One region of the Streptomyces sp. NPDC059668 genome, then DNA from elsewhere that is predicted to be linked to it. Evidence: riboswitches for the same ligand, from Rfam matches in the RefSeq annotation. Region 1 holds a riboswitch; each other region holds the start of a gene.

What was found. Region 1 has a riboswitch for cyclic di-AMP ahead of ACFV2J_RS09955 (M23 family metallopeptidase). Riboswitches for the same ligand answer to the same signal wherever they lie in the genome.
Region 2: it holds a riboswitch for cyclic di-AMP, as region 1 does, so the genes downstream of both, ACFV2J_RS03120 (C40 family peptidase) here and ACFV2J_RS09955 (M23 family metallopeptidase) in region 1, are expected to answer to the same signal.
Region 3: it holds a riboswitch for cyclic di-AMP, as region 1 does, so the genes downstream of both, ACFV2J_RS08185 (C40 family peptidase) here and ACFV2J_RS09955 (M23 family metallopeptidase) in region 1, are expected to answer to the same signal.
Region 4: it holds a riboswitch for cyclic di-AMP, as region 1 does, so the genes downstream of both, ACFV2J_RS02645 (transglycosylase family protein) here and ACFV2J_RS09955 (M23 family metallopeptidase) in region 1, are expected to answer to the same signal.

The regions. Positions count from the first base shown of each region.
Region 1 is NZ_JBHWEL010000009.1:93,405-97,380, reverse strand. Features, by position in the region: gene ACFV2J_RS09960 (GntR family transcriptional regulator) at 21-716, opposite strand; gene ACFV2J_RS09955 (M23 family metallopeptidase) at 905-1,669, opposite strand; cyclic di-AMP (ydaO/yuaA leader) riboswitch at 1,683-1,845, opposite strand; gene ACFV2J_RS09950 (M16 family metallopeptidase) at 2,107-3,495, opposite strand; gene ACFV2J_RS09945 (M16 family metallopeptidase) at 3,492-3,976, opposite strand, start outside.
Region 2 is NZ_JBHWEL010000002.1:143,699-147,674, forward strand. Features, by position in the region: gene ACFV2J_RS03110 (ATP-dependent Clp protease proteolytic subunit) at 169-825, shown strand; gene ACFV2J_RS03115 (hypothetical protein) at 833-1,138, shown strand; cyclic di-AMP (ydaO/yuaA leader) riboswitch at 1,485-1,670, shown strand; gene ACFV2J_RS03120 (C40 family peptidase) at 1,674-2,147, shown strand; gene ACFV2J_RS03125 (LysE family translocator) at 2,210-2,929, opposite strand; gene ACFV2J_RS03130 (LysR family transcriptional regulator) at 3,047-3,958, shown strand.
Region 3 is NZ_JBHWEL010000007.1:67,553-71,528, forward strand. Features, by position in the region: gene ACFV2J_RS08175 (GNAT family N-acetyltransferase) at 1-139, shown strand, start outside; gene ACFV2J_RS08180 (hypothetical protein) at 376-1,320, shown strand; cyclic di-AMP (ydaO/yuaA leader) riboswitch at 1,556-1,731, shown strand; gene ACFV2J_RS08185 (C40 family peptidase) at 1,791-3,521, shown strand.
Region 4 is NZ_JBHWEL010000002.1:48,071-52,046, reverse strand. Features, by position in the region: gene eno (phosphopyruvate hydratase) at 1-879, opposite strand, end outside; gene ACFV2J_RS02645 (transglycosylase family protein) at 1,179-1,871, opposite strand; cyclic di-AMP (ydaO/yuaA leader) riboswitch at 1,876-2,039, opposite strand; gene ACFV2J_RS02640 (transglycosylase family protein) at 2,223-3,227, opposite strand; gene ACFV2J_RS02635 (cytochrome P450) at 3,457-3,976, opposite strand, start outside.

The DNA of each region.
Region 1 (3,976 bases):
CTTTGTATACGGCCCCCGTGTTAATGACGCAGGCCCGTCATGTTTACGGGATGTTGCGAAGTCCTCACACGGTCCGGGCGATCTCCCCCACCGGGAAACCTCAGCCGGTGCGCGGCCGTCGCGCGCTCGGTGTGCAGCGCCGTGACGGTCCGGGCCCGCTCACCGTCGCCGCGCGCCACCGCGTCCACGATGCCGCCGTGCTCCGCCCAGGACTCCACCGGGTCGGCGGGCGCCTCGACCGTGTACATCCAGGCGATCTTGTGCCGCAGCTGGGCCAGCGTGGACGTCAGCGCGGGACTCCCGGAAGCCTGCGCGAGCGTCTCGTGGAACCAGCCGCCCAGGGAGCGCAGATCCTCGCTGTTCCCCCTCCTGGAGCGTTCCTGACCCAGCCTGACCAGGCCTCGCAGCACCTTGAGGTGGGCCTCGGTGCGCCGCTGGGCGGCCCGGGACGCCCCCAGCGGCTCCAGGAGCATGCGCATCTCCAGCAGGTCCGCGGCCTCCTGCTCGGTGGGCTCCGCCACGCACGCGCCCGCGTGCCGGCGGGTGACGACGAACCCCTCGGCCTCCAGGGTGCGCAGGGCCTCGCGCACCGGGACGCGCGAGACGCCGTAGCGGCGGGCGAGCAGTTCCTCGGTGAGCCGGCCGCCGCGCTCGTAGACACCCGCGACGATGTCGTCGCGGATCGCCGTGCATACCGAGTGCGCGGGAATGCGCATGACCCGACCTCCGCCTTAATCCCCGCGAAACGCGGTCGATTGACGCTCGTTCGGCGACTCTATTGCAGCGAGCCGGAATTTCCGATGGCGGGCCGGAATCCATGGATATTTTTTGGACAGACAGCCGTTCGAAACGACGAAGCCCCGGCTCGGGTGAGCCGGGGCTTCGAAAGCGGGGACGCCGGGCGTCAGACGTTCACGCCGTGCGAGCGGAGGTAGGCGACCGGGTCGATGTCGGAGCCGTACTCCGCCGTGGTGCGGGCCTCGAAGTGGAGGTGGGGCCCGGTGGTGTTCCCGGTGGCCCCGGAGAGGCCCAGCCGGTCGCCGGGCGTGACGGTCTGGCCGACGGCGACACCGATGGACGACAGGTGGCCGTACATCGTGTACGTGCCGTCGTGCATCCGCAGGACGACCTGGTTGCCGTAGGCGCCGCCCCAGCCGGCCGTGACGACCGTGCCCGAGCCGACCGCGTGGACCGGGGTGCCGGACGCCGCGTGGAAGTCCACGCCGGTGTGACTGCCGGAGGACCAGAGGCTGCCGCCGGCCTTGTAGCCGGTGGAGACGTACGAGCCGGGGATCGGCAGGACGAAGGTGTTGAGGCGCTTGCGCTCGGCGGCGCGGGCGGCGCGCTCCTTGGCCTCGCGCTCCTTCTCGGCCTCCTCGACGGCCCGCTTGCGCGCGGCCTGTTCGGCCTGCCGGCGGGCGGCGGCCTCGTCGGCGGCGCGCTGCTGCGCGGCGGCCTGCGCGTCGATCTGGGCGGCGACCGTGTCGCCGATGGTGACGGCCTGGGTCAGCCCGGTCTGCTCGACGGAGCTGTCCGCGGCGAAGGCCGGGGCGGCCAGGGTTCCGATGACACCGGTGGTGGTGAGCGCCGCGACGCCGACGGCGTTCGAGGTGGTGCGCTTCACGCGGCTCGGACGACGGTGTTTCCCGGTGCCACAGGTGAACGCCATGAAGGGGCTTGGTCCTTTCCTTCCCTCTCGCCTACCGGGTTAGCTGACGGGTTCGGAGCAGGAAGGTCTCCTACGGACGCCCTCACGGGGAGGGGGGTCCGATTCACCCCAGGGACTGCGTACGGGTCCCCGGCTCCCCTGGCTCGCGCCGTACGGGGACTCGGCGATGACTGTCCGGTGCCGCGGACGCGGCGCACTGCCTGACGAACAGCCGGACCGACGCTAAGGGGGCCGACTTTCAATCAACAAACGGATCACGGTTTTTGTAGTGCATGCCACAGGGCAGAAAGGCAACCACCCCATCAATACGGACAAATTGAGGATGTTGTCCGGGCAAAAGGGGACCCGGGCGACTCTTCGGTCACCCGGGCCCCCTGGGACGTGCGTTTTCCGCCGCGTTCCCTGGCGCGTTCTTTGCCGCGCTCTCCGTCCGGCTTCTACTCCGCGGCCACGACGGTCACTTCACCGATACCGAGCGCCTTGACGGGCTCCTCGATCTGCGCGGCGTCGCCCACCAGGACGGTGACCAGACGGTCCACCGGGAAGGCGCTCACCGCCGCCGCGGTGGCCTCCACGGTGCCGGTCGCGGCGAGCTGCTGATACAGCGTCGCCTGGTAGTCGTCCGGCAGGTACTGCTCGACCTGGTCGGCGAGGGTGCCCGCGACGGCCGCCGCGGTCTCGAACTTGAGGGGCGCCACACCCACCAGGTTCTGCACGGCGACGTCCCGTTCGGCGTCCGTCAGACCGTCCGCGGCGAGGGTGCGCAGCACCTTCCAGAGATCGTCCAGCGCCGGCCCGGTGTTCGGGGTGTCCACGGAGCCGCTGATGGCGAGCATCGCGATACCCGTGCCGTCCGGGGCGGAACGCATCACCTGACCGAAGGCCCGCACCCCGTAGGTGTAGCCCTTCTCCTCACGCAGCACCCGGTCCAGGCGCGAGGTGAGGGTGCCGCCGAGGCAGTACGTGCCGAGCACCTGGGCGGGCCAGACCCGGTCGTGCCGGTCCGAGCCGACACGGCCGATCAGCAGCTGCGTCTGGACCGCGCCGGGGCGGTCCACGATGATCACGCGGCCGGTGTCGTCGGCGGTGACCGGCGGTACCGGACGCGGCTCGGCGGAGGAACCGGTCCAGGCGCCGAGCGTCTCGGCGAGCAGCCCGTCGAGGTCCACGCCGGTGAGGTCGCCGACGATCACGGCGGTGGACGTGGCCGGGCGCACGTGCCGGTCGTAGAAGGCGCGGACGCCCGCCGCGTCGATCTTCCGCACGGTCTCCTCGGTGCCCTGCCGGGGACGGGACATCCGCGAGGTCACCGGGAACAGCTCCTTGGAGAGCTCCTTGGCGGCACGGCGGGCCGGGTTCGCGCTCTCGTGCGGGATCTCGTCGAGCCGATTGCGCACCAGCCGCTCGATCTCGCTCTCCGCGAACGCCGGTGCCCTCAGGGCGTCGGCGAGCAGACCGAGCGCCTTGGGGAGGCGCGAGACGGGCACTTCGAGGGAGAGGCGTACACCGGGGTGGTCGGCGTGCGCGTCCAGGGTGGCGCCACAGCGCTCCAGCTCGGCGGCGAACTCCTCGGCGGAGAGCTTGTCGGTGCCCTCGGAGAACGCGCGCGCCATGATCGTGGCGATGCCGTCGAGTCCGGCCGGCTCGGCCTCCAGCGGCGCGGCGAGCAGCACCTCGACGGCCACGACCTGCTGGCCCGGCCGGTCGCAGTGCAGCAGCGTCAGGCCGTTGTCCAGCGTGCCGCGCTCGGGGGCGGGGAAGGCCCAGGGCTTGGGCCGACCGGCCTGGGGCTGCGGGTGGAAGTCCATGGTGGCGAGCTCGGTCACTTCGCCGCCTCCTCGTCGGTGTCGTCGGCGGCGTCGGCCGAGTCGGTGGCGTCGGTGGTCGGCTCGTAGACGAGCACCGCGCGGTTGTCGGGGCGCAGGCGGGCCTTGGCGACCTCCTGGACCTCCTCGGCGGTGATGTCGAGGATGCGCTGCACGGCCGTCAGGGCGAGCAGCGGGTCGCCGAACAGGACCGCGTACCGGCACAGTTCGTCGGCGCGGCCCGCGACCGTACCGAGCCGGTCCAGCCACTCGCGCTCCAACTGGGCCTGGGCGCGCTCCATCTCCTCGGCCGTGGGGCCCTCCTCGGCGAACCGGGCGAGCTCCTCGTCGACGGCCGCCTCGATGACCGGGACCTCGACGTCGCCGGACGTCTTCACGTCCAGCCAGCCCAGGGAGGGCGCCCCGGCGAGCCGCAGCAGACCGAACCCGGCCGCGACGGCGGTGCGGTCGCGGCGTACGAGCCGGTTGTACAGGCGGGAGG
Region 2 (3,976 bases), on a different contig from region 1:
TCCTGCTGTCCCTGCTGTCCCCCTTTCCGCGCGCTCCCCTTCTCCGGGCCCCCCGTCTCACATGGAGTTCTTCGCTGTCGGCCGATTCCCTGGGAACGGGATCTGTACGTCCTGTACGTTTTTCACAGAGGTGGCTCACAGGGGAGTCGCCCGGAGGAGGCGCCAGTCATGTACGAACCGTCCGCCCGTCATGTCCTGCCCGAGTTCACCGAGCGCACGACCGCGGGACACCGGACCCTCGACCCGTACTCCAAGCTGCTCGACGAGCGCATCGTGTTCCTCGGGACGACGATCGACGACACGTCGGCGAACGACGTGACGGCCCAGTTCATGCACCTCGAACACCAGGCCCCCGAGCGGGACATCGCGCTCTACGTCAACTCCCCCGGCGGCTCGTTCAGCGCGATGACGGCCATCTACGACACGATGCGGTTCGTCACCTGCGACGTGGAGACCGTGTGCCTGGGGCAGGCCGCTTCGGTCGCCGCCGTCCTGCTGGCCGGCGGCACCCCGGGCAAGCGATTCGCCCTGCCGGGAGCCCGGGTGTCGATCCGTCAGCCCTCGCTGCCCGGCCCGATCGAGGGCCAGGTCGGCGATCTGGCCCTCCAGGCAGCGGAGTTGACGCGCACCCGGAAGCTGCTGGAGGACATGCTCGTACGGCATACGGGGCAAAATCCCGAACAAGTCGCCGCCGACATCGAGCGGGACACGATTCTGGACGCGCAGGCCGCGCTGGCGTACGGACTGGTGGACGGGATCATCCCGAGCCGCAAGAACTCGCGCACCACGCCCGGTGCGGGGAACGCCACACCCGACGCGAGGTGATCCGCCGATGGTGCCCGAACTGCCCCCACTGCCCGCACTGACGCACGCCGAGGCCGAGCTGATTGACCGTTACCTCGACGTGGTCGACCTGGTCGGCCGCATCAACCCGGCCCACCCGGGAGACACCTATCGCGGGCTGCGCGCCGCCCAGGCACTCGTCGGCAAGGCGACCGCGCTGCGTGACGCCCTGGCCCTGATGCACCAGCGGGGCGAGAGCGAGGTGCACGCACCGACCCTCGCACAGGCCCTGCGCGTCCTCGACGGGGAGCGGCGGGCCGCCCGCGTCACCCTGCCGCCCGACTCCGGCAGTTGACGCCCCCGAACCCCGGGCCGTCGCTCGCTCCGTTCCGCCGAGCGACCGGCCCGGGTTTCAAACGGACCAGTCGGCGTACCCCCCAACGGCGTAGACGCGCGTCCTTTCGGGTGGCCCCGGAAGTTGCGCAACACGCGTGGCCAAAGGGCTGAACGGGACGCTCCGTTGCTGGTAAGAGCGTTGCCGGTGTCCCCAACACCCCTCGAACAGAGGAGTGTCCACCCGAACGGGTGAGTGGTGAGTAACCCCACAAATCATCGGTTCCGCTCGGATTTTCCGACATCCATGCGTGAAGATCCCTTCCGACGACAAGCCCCCGCCACACCGGCGGGGCGGTCCGGGCGGACGCCGAGTCCTGCCGCCGCCCGGATGACCGGTCGACAGATGTGCATCGGCAGGAGTGGAGGACCCAGCAAGACGGGCCGCCGGAGAGATCCGGGCGGTCCTTGGGGTGAAGCCGCGTAAGCGGCCGGGCTACTTCGCCAGCCCGAATCCGACAGGTCATCCTTCACAGGCGGTTGACGAAGGGTTGCGCATGACTGCGCTCAATCGTGTCCCGTCGCTGCTGACCCGGGCCGGTACGGCCTCGGCTCTGACCATCGCCGCCGTGGGCGGCAGCCTGGTGGTCCCGGGCGTCGCGTCCGACGCCGAGGCGGCCACGCCGGCGACGAGGGCACTCCAGGTCGCGGCATCCAAGAAGGGGGCCCCGTACAAGTACGGCGCCACCGGGCCGCGCCGCTTCGACTGCTCCGGGCTCACGCTGTACTCGTACAAGAAGGCGGGCAAGAAGCTGCCTCGTACGGCCGCGGGGCAGTACAACAAGAGCCACCACATCTCCGCCTCGCACCGCAAGGCCGGTGACCTCGTGTTCTTCCACTCGGGCCGGAACGTGTACCACGTCGGCATCTACGCCGGGAAGGGAAAGATCTGGCACTCCCCGAAGACCGGGGAAGTCGTGAAGCTCCAGAAGATCTGGACGAAGAGCGTCTGGTACGGCCGGGTCAGCTGACCTGTCCGGGGGGAGCGGCGGCGCCGGGCCGCCGCCCCCCAGGGCAGGAGCCCCGGGGTCCCTCAGGCCGTCAGGGGCTCCAGGAGGAGCACCACGCCCAGCACCGTGAGCGCGCTCCCGGTGAACGCCTCCACGGCGCGGGCGGCGCGCGGCCCGCGCAGCCATCGGCCGAGCCGGTCGACCAGCAGGGCGACCGCCGGGAACCACACCAGGGCGAGGGCCACCACGATCAGGGCCAGCACCAGGGTGCGGGGCATCGCGGGGCTGCCCGCGGGCACGAACTGCGGCAGCAGGCTCAGGAAGGTGATCGGTGCCTTCGGGTTGAGCGCGTTGGTGACGAAGCCCTGCCGCAGCGGACGGCTCCCGTCCCGCGGCACGCCGGGAATCGGATCACCGGGAATCGGATCACCGGACAGCGGCCCGCCGGACACCGCCGAGCGCCCCCGCTCCCGCGCTCCGGCCCGGTCCGGCCGACCGTCCGGCCCCGGGTCCCGCTCTCGCCGTCGCAGGCCGCCCAGGGTCCGTACCCCGAGGTACAGGACGTAGCCGCCGCCGAGGAGCTGAAGCATCCGGAACAGCGCGGGCACGGCCGTGAGGACGGCGGCGACTCCGGCGACGGCCAGCGCCGTGTGCAGGAGCAGCCCGCCCGCGACCCCGAGCGCGCACGCCACCCCGGCCCGGCGCGAGACGAGGGCGTTGCGTACGACGACGGTGAAGTCCGCACCGGGCATGGCGACCATCCCCGCGGCCACTCCGGTGAAGGCGATGAGCTGTGCGTCCATGGCCCCCAGGCTGCCCGGCCCGGGCCTTCAGCAGGTATGTCGAATATCCTGGGTCCGTCTTAAGCAATCCTTTGGACCCGGCCCCGCCGCGGGGTCCCCGGACCCGGGAGCCGTCCGATGTACGACCCGACACGGCTGGCGGCCCTGGTGGCGGTGGCCGAGGCGGGATCCATCACCCGGGCGGCCGAACGCCTCGGTTACAGCCCGCCCGCCCTCTCCCAGCAGCTCGCCAAGCTCGAACGGGAGGCGGGCGCGCTCCTGCTGGTCCGCTCCCATCGCGGGACGCGGCTCACGGACGCCGGCGAGCTGCTCGTGGCGCGGGCGCGGCGGGTGCTCGACGAGATGGAGCGGGCCCGGCACGAACTGGCCCGGCTGACCGGCCTGTCGGGCGGCACCCTGCGGCTCGGCACCTTCCAGACGGCGGGCATCCATCTGCTGCCACCGGTGCTCAGCGCCTTTCGCCGGGCCCACCCCGACGTGGAACTCACGGTCGCGAACTACGAGCCCCCGGACGGTGTCGCGGCGGTCGCGGCCGGCGAGGTCGACCTCGCGCTGACGCACACCTACGAGCCCGCGGACCCGGTGCCCCTCCCCTCGTCGGTGCGTGCGGAGCCGGTACTGGTCGAGGAACTGGTGCTCGTGACCGCCCCGGGACACGTCCTCGCGGACGGTGCGGCCCGGCTGCCGCTCTCCGGACTCGCCGGCCAGCCGCTGATCAGCATGGCCCCGGACCATCCGCCGCGGCAGGGCGTGGAGGCCGCGCTGGCCCGGGTCGGGGCCACCCCGGCGGTACGGGTCGAGAGCCCCGGATACGCCCTGGTGTGCGCGCTGGTCAGCGCGGGGCTCGGGGTCGCGGTGGTGCCGGAGATGGTGGCCAGGACGGCGGCCACCCCGGTGGGGCTGCGGCTGCTGGAACCGGGAGATCTGCGCCGTACGATCTCCGTCGTCCACCGGACCGACCGGCAGGCACCCGCGGCCGAGGCCTTCCGGGCCCTGCTGCGCGGTGTGTTCGGGCGTGCCACGCGGTAGGGGCGCCCGGCGGGGCAC
Region 3 (3,976 bases), on a different contig from region 1:
CCACCTCGGCATGGTCACCGCCAACACGTCCGCCCGCGCCTTCTACGATCGTCTCGGCTTCCACGAGATCCCCGTACCGGAACCGGGCCCCTTGACCTATCTGGGCAGGCCGACGGGCCGCGCGCGCCGCACGTCCTGAGCCGCGCGGGTCGTGGAGGTGGTGCGGGCCGTGCGGCCCGTGGGGTCGAGCCCGCGACAGGGAGAGGGCGCGGCCGGAGTCAACCTTATGAAGATCTCGTCCCTCTATACGAGGAGACGTCCTGCGGGTGGTGGGGGGAGAGGGCATTGCTTAGGGCGGTGGAAGAGCGTCGCGGCGATGTCGGCAACGGTCATGCACGGACGGCGGGGCCCGATGGGGGGCCGCCGCCGTCCGCCGTGCGCGACGGCGCACGCGGGCGGCCGGGCGGCACGCCGTACCGGCTGGTGTCGTTCGTCGGCCGCACCCTGCGCGGTGAGTGGCACGGCATCGTCGTCGAACCGTTCCGGCAACTCGTGCGGCGCGGACTGTCCGGACTCGTGCTGGCCTTCGTGGCCGCCTTCGGGGTCATCTTCTTCCACGCGATCGCCCAGCATCCGACCGGCGCCACGGTGGTGCGGCTGACCGGCGGGGTGAAGGCGTCGCTGCCGCTGCCACTGGCCCTGTTGCGCACTCCCGTGTCGCTGTACGTCCCCGCCCTCGACCTGCCGGTGTGGGCGGGCATCACTCAGCTGTTCCTCGCGTTCGCCCTCGCCGAACTCGCCCTCGGCCGGGCCCGGACCCTGGCCATCGCCTACGTCACCACGCTGGCGGGCACCCTCACCGTCCGCGTGATGATCGCGATGGGCCCGGGCTGGTGGGGTCTGGGGCTGCCCCCCGAGATCGGGCAGGTGCTGGACACCGGCCCGTCCGCCGCGGTGGTGGGCCTGTTCACCTACCTCGCGGTGGTCCGACGCGCACCCGTGGTGTTCGCGCTCACCGGGGGCTCGATGGTGTGGGAGTCGATCGTCAGACCCAATCTGGCGGGTCGGGAACACCTGATAGCCGTGGCGGCCGCGATCGTCCTGGGGCTGCTGCACGGACGCGCGCGAAGACCCTTGCGGGCCCTGGCGGTGCTGCTCGCCTCGCGCCGAGCGGACCCCGGTCCGGCCGGCGGCGGTCCGGACCCGGACCCGAACCCGGACTCGGTGGAACCGCCGGTGCCACCGTCCACGACGGGGACTCCGTCCGTGGCGGGAACAGGGTCCGTGACCGCATCGTCGGCCCGGCCCGAACCGTCGGCTCCGGCGATCCCGCCGGACCCCGCGATCCGCGCCGACGAGCCGCGTGCCCAACTGTGCTGACGCGGGCCGGGAGCCGCTCCGTGCGGCCGCACGGCTTCAGAGGCCACGACGAATCGGGCTGTGCCGCCGAGGACTTGAGCCGGTGGCCGGTGCGCAAACTCACCCGAGATCGGGAGTACGACGAAGGTCACAATTACATATCGGACACTTCGCACTTCAATCTTCACGCGAGGTACACAAGTTGGCTAAGTTGGCGCCAGGCCACACGACTTCCTCCGGCGAACCTCGCCGGGTCGCTTGGCCTCCGCCTAATCCGGTGCGGCCTCACGGCGACCGGAGCCGGGGACCCAACCGAAATTTTGGGGTGAATCGGCCCGACTGCCCCACCGGGCAGGGGCCGTAGGGCATACCTTCCGGATCTGTCCGCCCGAACCCGACAGCTAACTCGGTAGGCGGAGCACGGAAGGAGTACGTCTGCCATGGCGCCGGAACGCACCCCGGGCCCTGGAGGCAGCAGCAGCCTCCCCGGCATGCCCAGCTCCGCACCCGCGACAGTGGCCCGCTCCTCGGCGGACCTGTTCCCGCAGAGCCCCGACTCCGCCTCCCTCGCCGGAGGCGACGCTCCGAGCCGCGAAGAGGTCCAGCAGCGGATCAGCTCCCTCTACGACCGGGCCGAGGCCGCGACCGGGAACTACAACGCGACCCGCGCGATGACCACCGGTTCGCGCAGTCGCGTCAACCCGGCCCGGGACGCCGGGCGCAGGGGCGCCGACGCCGCCGGGGCCGACGTGTCGCGGCCCTGGTTCGACGTGGGCCGCGCCCGGCTGGGACCGACCGTGCCGGCCCGGCTGCCGGCCGACCGCACGCCGAAGCGCCCGGCCGAGGCGCTCCCCGCGCCCGCCGCGAAGCGCCTGGAGGGCGGCCCTGCCGCCCGCGCCCTGGAGACCGCGGCTCGCCCCGTGCCGGAGCTGACCGCCGGACCGGGAGCGGGGCCCGTGGCCGCGTTGACCGCAGGACCGGCGACAGGGTCCGTGGCGGAGCCGGCCGCCGGGCGGGCCCTCGCGGCGCTGCCGGCCGGCGGCGGGGCGCGGCAGGAGGCCGTCAAGGCGCTGCCCGCGCCGACCGCCGAGTCCGGCCACTCCTCGCTGAAGCACCGCAAGGAGCAGAACCGGCGCAAGCTCGCACTCGCCCGTGAGCTGCTGTCCCGGCACGTCGTCCAGCAGCGGAGCACCCCGGTCGCGGCGATCGAGGCGCCGCCGGTTCAGGAGGTCTGGCCCACCCCGGAGGAACAGGCCCGTCGCGAGGCCGAGGAGCAGTGGCGGCGTCAGCAGGCGGCGGGCCCGGGCATGGGCGCGTCCCTGAACACGGCCGCGCCCGCGGGCATGAGCGCGTCCGCCGGTTCGGACGCGTCCCTCGGTGCGGGCACGCCCCTCACCCCGGACATGACGTTCACCTCGGGCATGACCTTCGTCCCGGACACGGCGTTCACCCCGGAGACGACGTTCGCCCCGGGCGCGTTCACCCCGGACACCACGTTCGCGTCGGGCATGACGTTCACCTCGGACACGGCCTTCGCGTCGGGCACGGCCTACGCTCCTGAGCTGTCCTACGCACAGGACGTGGCCTACGCTCCCGGCGGGCTCCCAGTACCGGACCTGCTCGGTGCCCCGGACCTGCTCGGTGTCCCGGACCTGCCGTTCCCTCCGGAGCCCCCCGTCGCGTCGGCGACGGCGTACGTCCCCGCCATGGCCGTCGCCCCGGCCCCGTCGGTCGGGTCGGCTCCGTTCGCCCCGTCCGTCGTCCCCGACCCGTCCTTCCTCCCGGCCGCGACGGTCGACGCGGGGATGTCCGCCACCGCGGGCGCGGTCATGGGCGGCGGCGACACGTCGGGCTCGGGGTACGACATGAAGGCCGCCAAGGCGGTGGCCTTCGCCCGTGCCCAGATCGGCAGGCCGTGTGTCTGGGGCGCGGCAGGTCCGGGCTCGTACGACTGCGCGGGCCTCACCCGGGCCGCGTGGACGGTGGCCGGGGTCGCGCTCCCGCGTACCGCGCGCGACCAGGCCACGGCCACCACGCCGGTCCCGCTCACCGACATCCGCGCCGGCGACCTGATCTTCTTCTACGGGGACGTCAGTCACGTCGGCCTGTACATCGGCAACGGCATGATGATCCACGCGCCGAGCCCGGGGGCGTCCATACGCGAGGAGTCGATCTTCTACGCCGGACAGACGGCGATCCACAGCGCCGCGCGGCCCGCGTAAGGGGCCGAGCGGGATCGCGCAGGGCCGGCGTCCCACGGCCGCCGGCGCGGGTGCCGAGGCGGCCGGTACCGCAAGCCCGTCCGACGCCCGTGCCGACCCGGCACGGGCACCGGGCCGCTGCCCAGGGGAGACACGGCGCCGGGCACCCGCCTGGGCCAGGCGCGCGTACCCGTGCGAAGTCGCCCAACGGGTGCACGTGCACGGCTACTTGTCCGGGACGGTCGTGCACGACGCGGTCCCGCTGACCCCATGAGGTCCTGAGGACAGGCGAGTTGAACGCGGAAGCGACCAGCCGCGCCGCGCCGGTGCCTCGTCCCTCGGCGCGCGGTTCCTACGTCGGCCGAGTGACGGCCGCTCGTCCCTGGCGTATGCGACGGCATGCGTGTCGAGGTGCCGGCGCCTGGGCGTCGGCACCGATCCTGGCGCACAACTCGCGCCGGTAGATGCGGCCTTGG
Region 4 (3,976 bases), on a different contig from region 1:
CCAGTCGTCCTCGTACAGCGGGTCCTCGATGGAGACGAGCGGGTAGGCCGCCACGAGCTCCTCGTAGTACTCCGTCATCTCGGCGGCCGAGCGGGACTTGCCCTCGAACTCGTACTTGCCGTCCTTGTAGAACTCGGACGCGGCGACGTCGAGGGCGAGCGCGATCTGCTCGCCGGGGACGTAACCGGCCTGCTTGATGGCCTCGATGATGAGGTCGAGCGCGGCGCGGTTCGACTCCAGGTTCGGGGCGAAGCCGCCCTCGTCGCCGAGGCCGGTGGACAGGCCCTTGGTCTTCAGGACGGACTTGAGGGTGTGGTAGACCTCGGCACCCCAGCGCAGCGCCTCGGAGAAGGACTCCGCGCCGATCGGGGCGATCATGAACTCCTGGATGTCCACGTTCGAGTCGGCGTGCGAGCCGCCGTTCAGGATGTTCATCATGGGAACGGGCAGCAGGTGCGCGTTCGGGCCGCCCAGGTAGCGGAAGAGCGGGAGGTCGGACGCCTCGGAGGCGGCGTGCGCGACGGCCAGCGAGACGCCGAGGATGGCGTTGGCGCCCAGCGAGCCCTTGTTGTCGGTGGCGTCCAGGTCGAACATGGCCTGGTCGATCAGGCGCTGCTCGGTGGCGTCGTAGCCGACGAGCTCCGGGCCGATCTGCTCGATGACGGCGAGGACGGCCTTCTCGACACCCTTGCCGTGGTAGCGGTTGGGGTCACCGTCACGCAGCTCGATGGCCTCGAAGGCACCCGTGGAGGCGCCGGACGGGACGGCGGCACGACCCGTGCTGCCGTCGTCGAGGCCGACCTCGACCTCGACCGTGGGGTTGCCTCGGGAGTCCAGGATTTCCCGGGCTACGACGACGTCGATGGACGGCACGAGCATCTCCTTCTGGGATGTGACGCGGGTACGCGGGCCGGCGGGGCCCGCACTGCACGGGGCCGCGTTCGGCTCCGCGGGATGAGCCTAACCGGCTCGGAGCGATCGGCCAGCCGCTCGACCACCCCTTGAGCAGAACTGAGGGTAAATATTGTTCCCCTTCGAAACAAAAACCCCCGCTCCGGTGCGTACGGGGGAAGACGCACCGGAGCGGGGAGCCCGTGGGGACGGGGGTGGACCCTCATCGGGTCTCCGGCGTGCAGGCCCCTCCTACGAGAGGCCTGCCGTCCGAGAGGCCCGTCACCTCAGCTGAGGTGGAGCTGCTGACCCGGGTAGATGAAGTCCGCGTCGTCGACGATGTCCTTGTTCAGCTTGAACAGCTGCTGCCAGCCGCCCTTGACCTTCTTCTTCTCCGCGATCGAGCTGAGGGTGTCGCCCTTGACGACCTTGTACTCGCCGTCGCCCTTCTTGACCTTCTTGCCGGTCGGGGTGGAGACGGTCTTCTTCTGGGCCGCCGGGCGCTCGGACGAACGGGAGGCCGCGGTGTCCGTCGACCGGGTACCGGTGCTCTGCGTGCCGCTGGAGGTGGACGGCTTGGCGGGGGTGGTCGTGCCACCGGTGTACGCGGCGCCGGACAGGCCCGTGCCGCAGGTCGGCCAGGCACCCTTGCCCTGCGCGGCGAGGACCTTCTCGCCGATGGTGATCTGCTGCGACTTGGAGGCCTTGTCGGCGGTGGAGGCGTAGGCGGTGCCGCCGTACGCGGCCCAGGTGGAGGCCGAGAACTGCAGGCCGCCGTAGTAGCCGTTGCCGGTGTTGATCGACCAGTTGCCGCCGGACTCGCACTGGGCGACGGAGTCCCACTCCGAGGCGGTGGCGGCGGAGGCGCTGCCGGTCGCCATCAGCGGAGCGGCGATGGCGACGCCGGTGACACCGGCGAGCGTGGCGACACGGGTGGCCTTGGACGGACGGCGGTGCTTGCCCTTGCTGGAAAACAGCATCGAGTGATCCCCTCACCGACGCCTGCGAGGTGAGCTGTCGGGTTCGGGCGGGTGAGTGCCCGGCCGTGCGCTCTCGGCGCACGTCTTCACCCCAAGCCGCTCCCGGTCAACTACCGGGCGCGGCGCTTACCTTGGGTCCCCCGCTCCTGCCTACGGCGCTTGACGCGTCGACTGTTCCCGTACGGCCGCTGGCAGGATTCGGCGTTGCGACCGTCGGGGCCCGCTGTGGCGAGCGGTGATGACCGTAAGCAGTCGATCGGTCGAATTTCAAAGACGATCAGGGCCTTTGAGATCCATCTCTCACTTGCGCCAAACCGGACATTACACGGCGAACCATGACGTGAACTCCCGCTACTTTTCGCCCGGTTCGGCATCAACTGCAAGGCTCTGACCGGGGAGAATGAGGTCCGGGTCGGCACCGACCGTCTTCTCGTTCCCGGCGTACAGCCCGGCCCATCCGCCTTCGAGGTCAAGGGCGTCGGCGATGGTCGAGAGGCTGTCTCCGGTGCGGACGACGTACGAGCCGTCGACGACGGCGCGCGAGGCGCCGGAGTCGCGTGAGGCGTGCCGGCCGGAGGAGTCGTCGCCGCGGCCGTCCACCGTGTCGTCGGTGGAGCTCTCGGCGGCACCGTCACCGCGGTGGCGCCCGGCTCCGGTCGTCGCCCCCTCGGAGGCCGCCGAAGCGTCGCCGCTCCGGCCCGAGTTGCCCGGTTCGCCACCCTTCGTCGACCTCGTGCCCTCGCTGTCCGTCTCCCGAGCGCTGCCGGACTCCTCGTCCGAGGAGGTGTCCGACTTCGTCCGGTTCCCGGTCCCGTCCGAGGACGAATCGGTCGATGACGATTCGGACCGGGAGGAGTCGGACGGAGAGACACCGATCCCCAGCGAGCCCGTCAGGGAGCCGGACCCATCGGTCGAAGAGGATGAATCGGATGAACTGGACGAGTCGCCGGCCACGCCCGTGTCGACCGAGACCTCGCCCGAGCTCTTGCTGAGCCCGGAGAGCGGACCGCAGGTCGGCCAGGCGGCGAGGCCCTGGTCGGCCAGGACCTTCTCGGCGACGGCTATCTGCTGCGACCGGCTGGCCTCGTCGGCGCTCGGCGCGTACATGCGGCCGCCGTATCTCTGCCAGTTCTCCTGCGTCAACTGCAGCCCGCCGTAGTACCCGTTGCCCCCGTCGGCGCTCCACTGACCGCCGCTCTCGCACTCGGCGACCCGGTCCCACGTGGTGCCGTCCGCAGCGGACGCGCCGGCGGCACCGAGCAACGGGATGGCGATGGCCGATCCGGTCACCCCTGCCGCGACGATGAGGGCCGGAGCCTGACGGGGGCGACGATGGCGGCCGTTCCCGGAGAGCATGCGAGAGCCTTTCACGTGACTGCAGGTGACTACGCGGCTGACGAGCCGCGTTGATGGGTGAACGTAGTCGCACCCGATCACTTGTCACAAGCAGATGCAGCGCAGATCACGTGAAGATTACAGAGTTGAGGGAGCGTCACCTTTTCGCGCCCGTCCCCTCATACTGCGCGGCCACCGATCCCGCGCACGGTGACAGCCGCCCCGACGGCACCGTACGACTGCCGCATGACTACCGACCAGGGGTGAACTCCACCGGAAGCGTTCGCAATCCACGCATGATCAGTCCGCCACGCCATCGCAAATCAGCCGAATCGCCCGCCAGTCGGAGGTCGGGCAGCCGGGTGAGGAGGGTGGCCAGCGCGGTCTGTCCCTCCAGCCGGGCGAGCGGCGCGCCGAGGCAGTAGTGGATGCCGTGGCCGTAGCCGAGGTGCTGGTTGTCACGTCGGGAGAGATCGAGCGTGTCGGGCTGCTCGAACCGGGCGGGGTCACGGTCCGCGGCCGCGAGGACGACGAGCACGGGGTCGCCGGGCGCGATGTCCTGACCGCCGATACGGACCGCCTCGGTCGCGAACCGCCACGTGGCCAGCTCCACCGGGCCGTCGTAGCGCAGGAGTTCCTCGACACCCGTCTCCAGCAGGGCGCTGTCCCCGGCGGCCAGGGAGGTCTGGAGCCGCTCCCGCTGCCCGGGGTGGGTGAGGAGCGCGTACGTGCCGTTGCCGATCAGGTTCACCGTCGTCTCGAACCCGGCG